Linked DNA regions of Ruficoccus amylovorans. Each later gene encodes a partner of the first gene's protein in a complex. Links are inferred from orthologs where the notes say so. Each region holds a gene or a part of one and is shown in the gene's direction. Other genes may lie near its edges.

Evidence for each region. Proteins that work in one complex are often made in the same cells at the same time.
Region 2: the proteins of trxA (region 1) and trxB are in contact, whole or in part, in a crystal structure (PDB 1F6M), measured with the Escherichia coli proteins. The link is inferred for Ruficoccus amylovorans from one-to-one orthologs.

The regions. Positions count from the first base shown.
Region 1 is NZ_JACHVB010000020.1:174,607-182,339, reverse strand. The notes cover bases 2,305-5,185. They hold trxA (thioredoxin), read left to right. Parts: upstream 2,305-3,520; coding sequence 3,521-3,850; downstream 3,851-5,185. Other genes in these bases: H5P28_RS07210 (YceI family protein), read right to left, coding at 4,827-5,185; H5P28_RS07215 (crossover junction endodeoxyribonuclease RuvC), read left to right, coding at 4,039-4,620; H5P28_RS07225 (hypothetical protein), read left to right, coding at 3,024-3,479; H5P28_RS07230 (hypothetical protein), read left to right, coding at 2,585-2,824; H5P28_RS07235 (segregation and condensation protein A), read left to right, coding at 2,305-2,407. Also shown: H5P28_RS07240 (LPS assembly protein LptD), read left to right, coding at 1-1,195; more of H5P28_RS07235, read left to right, coding at 1,286-2,304; more of H5P28_RS07210, read right to left, coding at 5,186-5,447; H5P28_RS07205 (hypothetical protein), read right to left, coding at 5,479-6,288; H5P28_RS07200 (RNA polymerase sigma factor), read right to left, coding at 6,303-6,809; tRNA preQ1(34) S-adenosylmethionine ribosyltransferase-isomerase QueA, read right to left, coding at 6,907-7,733. UniProt on the Escherichia coli protein: Participates in various redox reactions through the reversible oxidation of its active center dithiol to a disulfide and catalyzes dithiol-disulfide exchange reactions.
Region 2 is NZ_JACHVB010000013.1:17,638-22,865, forward strand. What follows is about bases 2,426-5,228. They hold trxB (thioredoxin-disulfide reductase), read left to right. Parts: upstream 2,426-3,257; coding sequence 3,258-4,199; downstream 4,200-5,228. Other genes in these bases: H5P28_RS03240 (peroxiredoxin), read left to right, coding at 2,536-3,162; H5P28_RS03250 (hypothetical protein), read left to right, coding at 4,419-4,631; queC (7-cyano-7-deazaguanine synthase QueC), read left to right, coding at 4,767-5,228. In the rest of the region: H5P28_RS03235 (MGH1-like glycoside hydrolase domain-containing protein), read left to right, coding at 1-2,313.

The DNA.
Region 1 (7,733 bases):
GGACAACCAGCAGCCGGACAATTTCTTCGAGGCTACCTACAAGGGCGAAAACTGGTTCCTCAACGCCATCGCCCGCCTCCAGCCCAACGACTTCCAGACCGTGGCCCAGCGCCTGCCGGAAGTCCGCTTCGACCTCGTGCCGACGGAGATCTTCGACACCGGCCTGTACCAGCGGCTTGATGTCAGCTACGCCACGTTGCAGGAAAATTCGCCCACTGGCTCCTTCAACACCCTGAACAGTAACCGAATCAACGGCTACTACGGCGTGCATTACCCCATCGCCGCGAGCGACTGGCTCGTCATCACACCGGTGGCCGGGGTCATGGCTACGCACTACGCCGTCACTCTCGGCAACTCCGGCAGCTACACCCGCGTGCTGGGCGAGTTCGGGGTGGATGTGGACCTGAACGCCGTCGGCGTCTGGGACTACCAGAACGAGTTCTGGGAGATCGATGGCCTGCGCCACTATCTCCAGCCGACCGTCCAGTACCGCTACGTTCCCGCCGCGCAGTCCGGCGACACCCTTATTCCGCCCATCGACCGCCTGGCTTCGTTTGAAACCTACTTGGAGCCGCTCGGCCTGGCCAACAAGCGCAACATCGACGACCTTTACGAGGAGAATACGATCCGCGTCGGCGTGCAGAATCTTTTCCAAACCCGCGACCCCGAATACGGCTCGCGCGACCTTTTTGCGGTCGATCTGTACCAGGAGTTCCGCTTCTCCACCGCCCCGGCCCAGCCGGCCCGTTACGGTCAGCCCGCCGAGCCCGCCGAGCAGGATTACTCGGATACCTACGCCATTATCCAGTTCATGCCCGCCTACTGGGTCCAGTTCAGCACCCTGCTGCGCGTGAACCCGAACAAGCTCAACCTCGATGAAATCACCTCCGGGGTGCGCTTCACCGACGGCGAGGAGTGGACGGCCTTTTTCGGGAACAACTACGTCACCGACGTGGTTGGGAACGACATCAACCAGTTCCTGCTTGATGTGCGCTACCGGCTCGACAGCCGCAACCTGCTCGGGGCCTACTGGACCGTCGATGCCGACCTGGGCGAGCTGACCGAGCAGGCTTACCTGTGGGAAACCATGCTGGGCCGCTCCTGGGAAGCCACCTTCGCCATCATCCACACCTCCGGTTCCACCCGTCAGAACGGTTTCCGCTTCCAGGTCAGCTTCAGCCTCGTGAGGATTTGACAAGCGCCGCCGGTGCCGCCTCATTGTATTTCCTGAAAAGAGTAGGGCGGCGCCGGGGAATCCCTTCCTGAGCACGCCCGCCCACCAGCCATGACGACGCCCGCCGAGCACGCCGAAGAACAGGACGCCCTGCTGCCCAGCCGGGAGATGGCCATCCGCCTGCCTGTGTTCGAGGGGCCACTGGACCTGCTGCTCTTTCTCATCCGCAAGAACGAGCTGGATATTTACGACATCCCCATCGAGGAAGTCACCCACCAGTACATGGGCGTGCTGCGGGAGATGGACGAGCTTAACCTGGAAGTCGCGGGCGAATTCTTTGTCATGGCCGCCACCCTGATGTACATCAAGAGCCGCATGCTTCTGCCGGTCAACGATCAGGAGGCTCAGCCCGAGGAAGAAGCCGAGGAGGCCGACCCGCGTTGGGAACTGGTCGAGCAGTTGCTCGAATACAAGCGCTTCAAGGACGCCGCCGAACAGATCCGCCAACTGGTTGAGCAGCAGCAGGACTTCCTGCCCCGGCTGTTTTCGGCCAAGGAGGAGGAAGTCGCCCCGCGCCCGGTCAAGAACAGCGACCGCATCGAGCTGTGGAACGTCTTCAACCTCGTGCTGCGCCGCCTGGCCGAGAAAATCGTCCAGGGCGAAATCCGGGACGAGCAGGTCACCGTCTCCGATCGGATGGAGTACATCCTCAACAAGCTGTCTGACACGCCGGAGTTTCTCTTTACCGAGCTGTTTGAGCCGGGGCAAAAGATCACCGTCCCGCTCATTGTGGCCTCGCTGCTGGCCGTGCTGGAGCTGACCCGCCTGAAAAAACTCACCGTCGAGCAGGAGGAGCTTTTCGGGGACATCCGTTGCTTCGCCCGCCCGGAGGAGGACGAGCCACCTCCGCTCCCCGACGAGGAAGACGAGCCCGACACAGCCTCCGTGAGCACCGGGGCGGCCGCTGTCAGCGCGGCAGTGGAGTCGGCTGATGAGGGGGACGAGTACGAAGAGGATGACGACGGCGAGCCCTGGGACAAGGATGCCTTCGCCGCCGATTTACCGGAGGCGGAAACACCCGAGGCGTCAGAAAGTCTTTCCGAATCAGCAGACGTAGAAACCGACGCCGGGGCAGACGAATTTGGCGACGGGGAAGACCCGTTCGAAGCCGATGAGGCGCTGGATGATGACGACGCGCATGCGGGTGACGAAGGGGAGAACCCGCGCCGCTGATCCGCGAATGTAACCCGGCGCTTGCCTTTTTACGATTAAGCGGCACGTTTCAGACTGTCAGAGGATTTCAGGAAATCCACAGTCGCACTGGCTAATTGTTGTCTTCTATCTTCAGTATCTAACCATTAAAAATCAGCCATTTAGCCATTTAACTCATTAGCCATCCTGACTTTTATTATGGAACGCAAGGAACAGAAGATCACGGGCCTGCTTGGCATCGGGCTGGATAATAAGGACGGGCACAAGCGCGTGACCCAGGCCGATAAGTTCGCCATCGTTGGCGGCTCAGCCGAGACGCACGAGCGCATGACCGAAACCGTGATGAAGACCTTTGAAGACCTCAAGCGCCGGGGCAAGGAGCTGGAGGAGGCCGACCACCGCGAAGTCGCCGACCTGATCCAGAAGCACTCCCAGTAAGGGAGGCGTCCGGGCTTGCCGGGCGGAGGAAATGTCCGGCGCGGGTGGGGCTGTTTAGGTTACTTGGACAAAATACTCGCATTGCATCTCTTGGCGCTTTTTGTCCGCGTATCTTAAGTTTCCGCAAGTTCCTGCCGGTGACTATTCTCAGTCAGGCGCTTGACTTTACCCGGCGAACGCGAACAATCCGTGTTTACGCATGAGCGACGAAGAAAAAAAGGATACCCCGCCCCCGGCTCAGGAAGCGGCGCATACACCGCCCCCCGCCGATAACGATAAACCGGCCGCCCCCGCCGAAAAGCCTCAGTTTAAGGTGACTCGCTCGCCCTTTACCGCCAAGGCTCCCGGTGCCGAGGGTGCCGTTAAGCTGCCGACCCCGCCCAAGCCGGTCACTGGAGCTCCCAAGCCTCCGTCGCCGGTTGCCGGGGCCCCGAAGCCGCCTTCACCGTCACCGGTCGCGGCCAATACAGCTGCCAAGCCTGCAGCGCCCGTTTCGCGTCCTAAGCCTTCAAAGCCCGTGCCGAAGGCACGCGCCGCCGACCCCGTCGTCGCGGAAGGATCTTCCGTCAGCGCGCTGGGACTGGCCGTTGACGCCGTTTGCGCGGTCGTGGCTGTGGTTTTTGCCGCGCTGATTTTTGTCAGCATGAAAGGTTAGCCCTCATCGCCCGACTAAGCCCCTGTTAATATTCTCATCTTATGGCATCCGAAAAGATTCAAAACCTCGATAACGATAGCTTCGACGCCACGGTCACTGAGGCGTCCACGCCCGTTCTGGTGGACTTCTGGGCCCCGTGGTGCGGCCCCTGCAAGGCCATCGCCCCGATCCTGGAAGAACTCGCCGGGGAGCTGGACGGCAAGGTCAGCATCTGCAAGGTGGATGTGGACAGCAACAGCGAGCTGGCTGGCAAGTTTAACATCCGGGCCATCCCGACCATCCTGATTTTCAAGGGCGGCGAAGTCGTCGATCAGGTCGTGGGCATGACCAGCAAGGCTGATCTTTCGAGCAAGCTTCAGGCCCAGCTCTAAAGCCTGCGCACGAAGAACGGAACGTTTTTAGGCATTTCCGTTTGGGTGTGATCCCGACTTGAGCTTCGGTCTATTTTTCAACGGCGCATGGAAAAGTCCATGCGCCGTTTTTGTTTTGGCCGCGGGGCGGTTTTGGGCTTTGCTCCCAGCGGTCTTTGTCGGGTAAAAGCAGAGCTTAATTTCTAATCATGGCACGCAAATCCAGCCGCAACCTGTGGACGGCCAAACTGACCGGCAAACCTGTTCCCGGGGCATCTTCCGCCCCTGTGACGGACGTTCGGCGCGTTTTCGCGGGCGTGGTCCTTGGGATTGACCCGAGTTTGCGCGGGACGGGGCTGGCCCTGGTGGAATTCGCCCCCGGCAAGCAGCCGCGCCTCTTGGCCAGCGAGACCGTGCGCAACCGTCCGAAGCTTGGATTCGCGGAGTGTCTCGGGGTGATAGCACACCGGGTAAGTGTCATGCTGGAGCATGACAGGCCACCGGTCTGCGTGGCGCTGGAGCAGACCATCTACGTGCAGAACTTCCAGACTGCGCAAATCCTCGGCGCGGCACGCGGGGCAGCCATCGCCCCCGCTGCCATGCGATCCCTCCCGGTTTTTGAATACGCGCCGTTACGGATCAAGCAGGCGGTGGTCGGGGCCGGACGCGCCAGCAAGGAACAGGTCGCAAGCATGATGCGCCACCACCTGCAACTGCTGGCCGAGTTGCCCTCGGACGAATCCGACGCCGCCGCCACCGCCTGCTGCCACGCCTGGACCTGGCACGGCTGATTTTACTTTGAAAATAGAACGATAGAATAACGGTCGCCCGCGAAGCCACGCGAAGAGTCGCCAAGAGAATATGAAAGGGAATTTCTTCGTGCCCCTTCGCGTCGCTTCGCGGGTAATCTCATAAACAAACAGAGCCCGGACCAGTGTCCGGGCTCTGTGAAAAAACGGGAAAGAGCGGGATTGTCCGCTCGGAGTATGCCGAGGCTTTACTTGGTGGGGTTCGGTCCCTTGGAATCCACGATATTGTGGTGGCCCTGAATGCTCAGCGAGATGGAGACATCGTCACCCACGACGGGTCCGCCAGCGGTCAGGCCCCAGTCGGAGCGCTTGATCTCGGTGGTGGCTTCCCAACCGTTGATAAGCAGGCCCTGATAATGGCCGACGCCTTCCTGCTGGCCGAGGTACTTGACCTTGAGCACGACGGGCTTGGTCACACCAAGCATGGTCAGGTCGCCGGTCACGTCATAGGTGTCGGCACCGGTCTGCACCCACTTCGTGCTCTGGAAAGTGATCGTCGCGTACTTGGCGATATCGAAGTAATCCGCCGACTCCAGGTGATCGTCGCGCTTGGTGTTACTCGTGTCGATGCTCTTGGCCTGGATGGTGGCGTTGACCGTGCTCTTGGTCATGTCAGCGTCATTGACACTGATTTCGCCGGTAAACTCGGTGAACTTGCCCGGAACCTGGTTCAGAAAGTGCCGGACCTTGAAGCTGACCTCCGAGTGATTCGGATCGATCTGGAAGATCGTGTTGGCGGCCTGGGCCGGGACGGCCACCAGCGAGCCAATGCCAAGTGCGAGGAGTGAGAGGATGGTTTTTTGTGTCATGTGGTTCAGTTTAGTTAGATGATCGGCGAACTTAAAGCAGGTCCTTCATTTCTTCAACTGGTCCGCGCACAATTAAAACGCAAAGATTTTTGCTGCCCCGCCACACGAGCATGGCCAGGTCATTGCGCTGGATCACGACCGGGGTTCCGTCGGCGGGGACGTGGTTTCCGGCCAGGGTGGGATCGAGCAGGTAGAGGCAGAAGGTCTGGTCGCCCTTCATCTCGATAAAGCTGATCGTGGTGTCGCGGAAGGTGAAGCTGCCAAAGCCGACCTCGGCCAAGGCGTCCACCTTGGGCGGCAACGGGCCGGGGGAGCGCAGCCCGGAGGCATCCAGCAGGCCTCGAATCTGGTCCAGATCGGTAGAGTTCTGGGCGGGCTTGGGGTCCTGCTCAAAGTGCTCTCCGATACGATCGTAGATCTGGTCCAACTCGGGCTCGGCGTCCACCGGGTTGGGGTCGAGCAGGACGAGCCCGAAGCCGAGAAAAATGACGACAGTGGCGGCGGCGGAGAGGATGGAGGAGCGCTTCCACCAGGGACGCTGGCCAGGAAGAATACCTCCGGAGGACGGTTGCTCAGGGGAGGGCTGGCCGGGCGCGGGAAAGGGGATCGTCTTGGCAGCAGGGTCGAGGGCGAGAAGCTTGGCCTTGAGGTCGGCGGGGGGCTCGATGGAGTTGAGCTTGCCGGAAAAAATTTCATCGAAGTTCTGCTCATCCTCGAACCACCGGCTCAACTCAGGGTCGCTCGCGGCCAAGGCGAGGGCTTCGCTAAAGGCAGCATCGTCCGCATCGGGCATATCTGCCCGGTAGGCGCTGAGGATGGCTTTGGCTTGTGAAGTGTCCATGTGGCGAAGGTGAATCAGGAGGCGGTGCTGCTCAGGAGAATGTTTTTCAGTTGGGCTTTTCCCCGCGAGAGCCGGGACATGACCGTGCCGATAGGGATGTCCAGGGTTTCGGCGATTTCCTTGTAGCTGAGGCTCTTGAGATAGAAGAGGGTGAGCGGGGCGCGGTAGGCTTCATCGACTTGCTCAAGGGCGTCGAGGGCGCTCTGGCTGTCGAGGGTGCGGGCGATGCCGGGCTCGACGGACGGGGCTTCAAGTTCGAGAATGTCGTTTTCCTGAGGAGTAACATGAGCCGCTCGCCGGCGCAGGCGCAGAAACTCCCGGTACAGCGTGGTGAAGAGCCAGGACTTGACCTTTGAGGAGTCGCGCAGGCTGTCTCCTTTTTCCGCGTAAATGACGAAAGTCTGCTGGGTGAGATCGGACGCTTCATGTTCATTTTTCGCCAGACTGTAAGCGAAACGGTAGAGCGGAGTGTAATAGGTCTCCACCAGATCGCTGAAGTTCAAGTTGGCGTGATCAGACATGAGAGGCAAAACAGCTCAGGTATATTCCTGAGTTTGGCAAGATTTTAGCAGTATTTGGCAGAGTGTGAAAACTATGTAAAGCCTGAGCCGCCGAAACTTAACCCCGAATAAACATAGCGTCACCGTAGCTGTAGAAACGGTATTGTCTGTCAATAGCTTCGGCGTAGAGCTCTTTCAACCATTTAATCCCGTCAGTGCTGCCGGGCGTGAGAAATGCCGAGACCAGGCACAGCAGGGTCGAACGCGGAAGGTGGAAGTTTGTGATGAGCCCCTCGGCGCTGTGGCAGGTGTCGGGTGGATAGATAAAAAGCCCGGCCTCGCCGATAAAAGTCTCATCCTCTCCGGTTGCAGGTGCCTTGCGGATAAAGTCCTCGCAGGCGCGCAGGCTGGTCGTGCCCACGCAGATACGCGGCCCGGGCTGCGTGGTGCTGTCGCTTCCGGCCAGGGCGCGGCGGGCGTCAGCGGGGATTTCGTAAAGCTCGTGGTGGATGAGGTGGTCCTCGATCCGGTCGGTTTTGATGGGCTGAAAGGTGTCCAGCCCGACGTGGAGGCGCACGTCGTAAAAGGTCGCCCCGTCGGCTTCCAGCCGGGCCAGAAGCTCCGGCGTGAAGTGCAGCCCGGCGGTGGGGGCCGCAGCGGCGACCTTGTGTCGCTCGTCCGCGTAAACGGTCTGGTAACGTTCCTCGTCGAGGCGACGCAGGGATGGGTCGGCCTCGCGGGTACGCTCAATGTAAGGGGGCAGGGGAACCTCTCCGATGCGGTCGGTCAGCGCGATCACGTTGTCTGCGCTCTCCAGCGCAAAGCGCACGAGCCGTTCACCGGTCGGTTTGAGGGCGAGAACTTCGGCCCGGTAGCCGGGGCCGGAAAAGGTGCCGCCGACGGGGAGCTTCTTCCCCGGCTTGAGCAGGCACCAGAAGCTGTGCT
Region 2 (5,228 bases), on another replicon or contig:
AAAAGCCTCTACAAGTACCCGCAAGCCGCCTACCCCTACGAGCACCTGCTGGCCGAGAACGCCCGCCGGGGCCGCAACCAGCCCGAGTTCGAGTTGCTCGACACGGGCGTTTTCGAGAGCGACCGCTACTTTGACGTTTTCGCCGAGTACGCCAAGGCCGCCCCGAATGACCTTTTGATCAAAATCACCGTGGTCAATCGCGGCCCGGACGCCGCTCCGCTCCACCTGTTGCCAACCCTGTGGTTCCGTAATACCTGGAGCTGGGGTTGCTCGCACGAGGGCTGCACGCCCAAGCCCCGCATCGCGCAGTCCGGCCCCCGCTGTGCCGAGGCCCACCACGACGAGTTAGAGTCCTTCATTCTGGAAACCGAGGAAGAGCCGGCTGACTGGCTCTTTACCGAAAACGAGTCTAACAACGAAAAGCTCTTCGGCTCGTCCAACGCCAGCCCCTTCACCAAGGACGCCTTCCACCACCTGCTGTGCGCGGGCGAGACCGACGCCGTCAACCCCGACGCCCACGGCACCAAGGCCGCCCCGCACTTCCGGCTCACGCTCAAGGCCGGGGAAACCCGCACCCTGCGCCTGCGCCTCAGCCTGAAAGACAAGCGTCCGCCCAAGCCCTTCGGACCGGAGTTCGAGCGGGCCTTCAAGACCCGCATCCGCGAGACCGACGAGTATTACCGCGCCATCATCGGCGAGGACGGCCTGCACCCGCACGAGGAGCAGGTCATCCGGCAGGCCTACGCCGGGCTGTTGCACAGCAAGCAGTTTTACCACTATGTGGTCAAGGACTGGCTCGACGGCGACCCCGGCGAGCCCCCGCCCCCGGAGTCGCGGCAACACGGGCGCAACGCCGAGTGGACAAACATCTTTTGCCGCGACGTCATCTCCATGCCCGACAAGTGGGAGTACCCGTGGTTCGCGGCCTGGGACCTGGCCTTCCACATGATCCCGTTCGACAAGATCGACCCGGACTTCGCCAAGAAGCAGCTCATCCTCATGCTACGCGAGTGGTACATGCACCCCAACGGCCAGATTCCCGCCTACGAGTGGAACTTTTCCGACGTGAACCCGCCCGTCCACGCCTGGGCCGTCTGGCGCGTTTACAAGATGACGGGCCGCCGCGGCGCGCGCGACCTGGACTTCCTCGCCCAGTGCTTTCACAAGCTGCTCATCAACTTCACCTGGTGGGTCAACCGCAAGGACCCGCACGGCAAAAATCTCTTCGCCGGGGGCTTCCTCGGGCTGGATAATATCGGGGCCTTCGACCGCTCCAAGCCCCTGCCCGACGGCTACCACCTGGAGCAGGCCGACGGCACCGCGTGGATGGCTTTCTTCTGCTCGACCATGCTCTCGATCTCCCTCGAACTGGCCGCCAACGACCCGGCCTACGAGGGCGTGGCCTCGAAGTTCTTCGAGCACTTTGTGGCCATCGCCGAGGCCATGAACACCCTCGGCGGCACCGGTCTGTGGAACGAGCAGGACGGCTTCTACTACGACATGCTCCAGGCCGACGGCACCACCATCCCGATGGCCATCCGCTCGATGGTCGGCCTGCTGCCCATCTGCGCGGCCGAAGTGCTCCAGGTCAACACCATCGAAAAGCTCCCCCGCTTCAAGAAGCGCCTGCAATGGTTCCTCACCCACAACGAGGTTTTCTCCAAGGAAATGTCCTGCCTGGAGTTCGAGGGCGGGCGGCACGAGGACCCCAAGCTCATGCTCGCCATCCCCTCGCGCCCGCGCCTGGAGCGGGTGCTGCGCTACCTCTTCGACGAGAACGAGTTTCTCTCCCCCTACGGCCTGCGCTCGCTTTCCAAAGTCCACCGCGACAACCCGTTCCGGCTTAACTACCACGAGAAGGACTTCAGCGTCTCCTACCAACCGGCGGAGTCCGACAGCGCGCTCTTCGGCGGCAACTCCAACTGGCGAGGCCCGATCTGGTTCCCGGTCAACTACCTGCTGATCGAGGCGCTGGAAAAGTACCACCACTACTACGGCGACGACCTCAAGGTCGAGCTGCCCACCGGCTCCGGCAACTGGGTCAACCTCCAACAGGCCGCCGCCGAACTCTCCCGCCGCCTGTGTGCGATCTTCCTGCCCGACAAGCACGGCGACCGGCCCGTCCACCGGCTCCACGCCGGGCAGTACCGTGACAAGCACTTCCGCGACCTGGTGCTTTTCAACGAGTACTTCGACGGCGACAACGGCCGGGGCGTCGGTGCCTCCCACCAGACCGGCTGGACTGGCCTCGTGGCCAAGCTGCTGGAGGATAAGTGCCGCCACAAGCGCGCCGACGCCCAGCCACAGCCCTGAGTAACCATGTCCCTTGCATTATCACCGGAGAATTTTATGCCGATGCCCGCGATTCGTCCGGTAGGCTTTTGGCCGACTCGCTATAGGCTGCGCCTATCGTAGTCATAATAGAATAGACTAGGCAGATGTCTTCCCCGGCTTGACAGCGGGAGCAAGCCGGATTCGATGTTGGGCTTCGGTCGGCACCAACCGCCGCCACTTCATACCAATACGCATATAGACATGTCAGTTCTAGTAGGAAAAAAAGCTCCGAACTTTAACGCCGCCGCCTGTGTCAAGGGGCAGATCGTCGAGAACTTCACCCTCGACCAGTTCCTGGGGGACAAGTACGTGGTCCTGTTCTTCTACCCGAAGGACTTCACCTTCGTGTGCCCGACCGAGCTGATTGCTTTCCAGGACGCGCTCGGCCAATTCGAGGAGCGCAACGTGCAGGTCATCGGCTGCTCGACCGACACCGAGCAGTGCCACTGGGCATGGGTCAACACCCCGCGCAAGCAGGGCGGCATCGAAGGGGTCGAGTACCCGATCGTGGCCGACACCAACAAGACCATTTCCTCGGCCTATGACGTGCTCACCGGCGACTACGACATCGACGTGGACGGCAGCCTCGTGGCCAGCGGCGAACTTGTCGCCTACCGCGGCCTGTTCCTGATCGACAAGGAAGGCGTCGTGCGCCACCAGATCGTCAACGACCTGCCGCTGGGCCGCAGCATCGCCGAGGCCATCCGCATGGTGGACGCGCTCCAGCACTTCGAGCAGTTCGGCGAAGTCTGCCCGATGAACTGGGAAAAGGGCAAGGAAGCCATGAACGCCACCCACGAAGGTGTGGCCGAGTACCTCAGCAAATAACCATTTAACGGCCCGCCCATACGCGGCGCTAATGCCCCGCGGGGTGGGCCGTTTTTCCTTTCCAATTCTTCCCCCAAAGCCCTTAAATTCGCATCATGGAAAACGTCATCATCATCGGGACCGGCTGCGCCGGCCTGACCGCCGCCATTTACGCCGCCCGTGCCAACCTGGAGCCGCTCGTGATTGAGGGCACCCAGCCCGGCGGCCAGCTCACCACCACCTCCGAGGTGGAAAACTTTCCCGGCTTCCCCGAGGGGATCGACGGCTACACCCTGACCGATAACATCCGCAAACAAGCCGCCCGCTTTGGGGCGAAGTTTGCCAGCGACGTGATCGGGTCCGTCGAACTCAAGGGCGACGTAAAAATCCTCAAGTCCTCCGGCAAGACCTACGAGACCCGTACGCTCATCATCGCCACTGGCGCCCGCCCGCGCCTGCTCGGCATCCCCGGCGAACAGGAGATGTACGGCGGCAAGGGCGTTACCACCTGTGCCACCTGCGACGGTGCCTTCTACCGGGGCATGGAGGTGATCGTGGTTGGCGGTGGTGACTCGGCCTGTGAAGAGGCACTTTTCCTCACCCGTTTCGCCAGCAAGGTCACCATCCTGCACCGCCGCGACGAGTTCCGCGCCTCCAAGATCATGGCCGATCGCACCCTCGCCCACGACAAGATCGAGGTCCGCTGGAACACGGTCCCCGAGGAAGTCCTCGCGGATGAGTCCGGCAACATGCGCGCCGTGCGCGTCAAGGACGTCAAAAGCGGCGCAGTCTCCGAGATCGAGGCCAAGGGCTTCTTTATCGCCATCGGGCACATCCCCAACACGGCATTCCTGGGCGACGAAATCCCCACCGACGAAGACGGCTACATCGTCTCCAACCACGCCAGCGGCGTGCACACCGAGATCGAGGGCGTCTATGTCGCCGGTGATTGCTCGGACCACGTTTACCGCCAGGCCATCACCGCCGCCGGGATGGGCTGCCGCGCCGCCATCTCCGCCGAGCGCTACCTGACGGACAAGTTCGGCGTCGGCGCGTAAGCGACCGGTCCCAAGTAGCTTTGAGGGTTATACGAGAGGGTGTTTTTTCAAAAAACACCCTCTCTCGCTCTCACCCAAAACGTTTGAGACGGAACTTCGTTCCTTCGCAAGAACCGTAAAGCTTCAACCCTGGAGAGAAGCGGTATGATGATGTCCAGTGCGGCTACGCGCCGCAAATTTGGTTTGTGCCAGTGACAGAGCCTGCCCATGCTCGCCGCCATGTTCAACAAAATGGTCCTCGCTCTCTTCCCGGTTTGCCTGCTCGCGGGCTGCGCACAATTTGAAAAAAACGTCGAAGCCGACGAAAACGCTCCCAAGGTCCAAACCCTCGACGCCAACCAGTCGCAGCAAGTGGAAGACTGGGCTGGCAACGGCCAGATCAACGCCTACGAGGCCGAGCAGATGCAGGAGTCGATCAACGGCGGGCAATAAGCTTCGCCGCGCCACAGGATCGCCCTCGCGTTTATCATCGACTCGGGGGCGATTTCCGGCACGATACGTTCTTCCCTGCTAGGAAATTCCCAGGGGCCGGGCGGCACGGATGCCGCCCGCACACTGAATTTCACCATGAATGCGATAGTAGTTTATTCCGGCGGTCTGGACTCGACCGTACTTTTATATGAGCTGTTGAAAAACGGCCACGAGGTGGCCGCGCTCTCCGTCAACTACGGCCAGCGCCACGACAAGGAGATCACCTGCGCCGCCGCCCTCTGCCAGCTGCTCGGGATCGAGCATCGGGTGGCCGACCTGAGCGGCGTCGTCAGCCTGCTTGGCGGCTCCAGCCTGACCGATCCGGCCATCGCCGTGCCCGAGGGGCACTATGCGGAGGAGTCGATGAAGCAGACCGTCGTCCCCAACCGCAACATGATCCTGCTTTCCCTCGCGGCGGGCTGGGCCATTTCCCGCAAGGCCGATTGCGTCGCCTACGCCGCCCATGCCGGGGACCACGCCATCTATCCCGACTGCCGGGAAGAGTTCACCGACGCCCTGGACAAGACCATCCGCATGGCCGACTGGCACGAGGTCTTC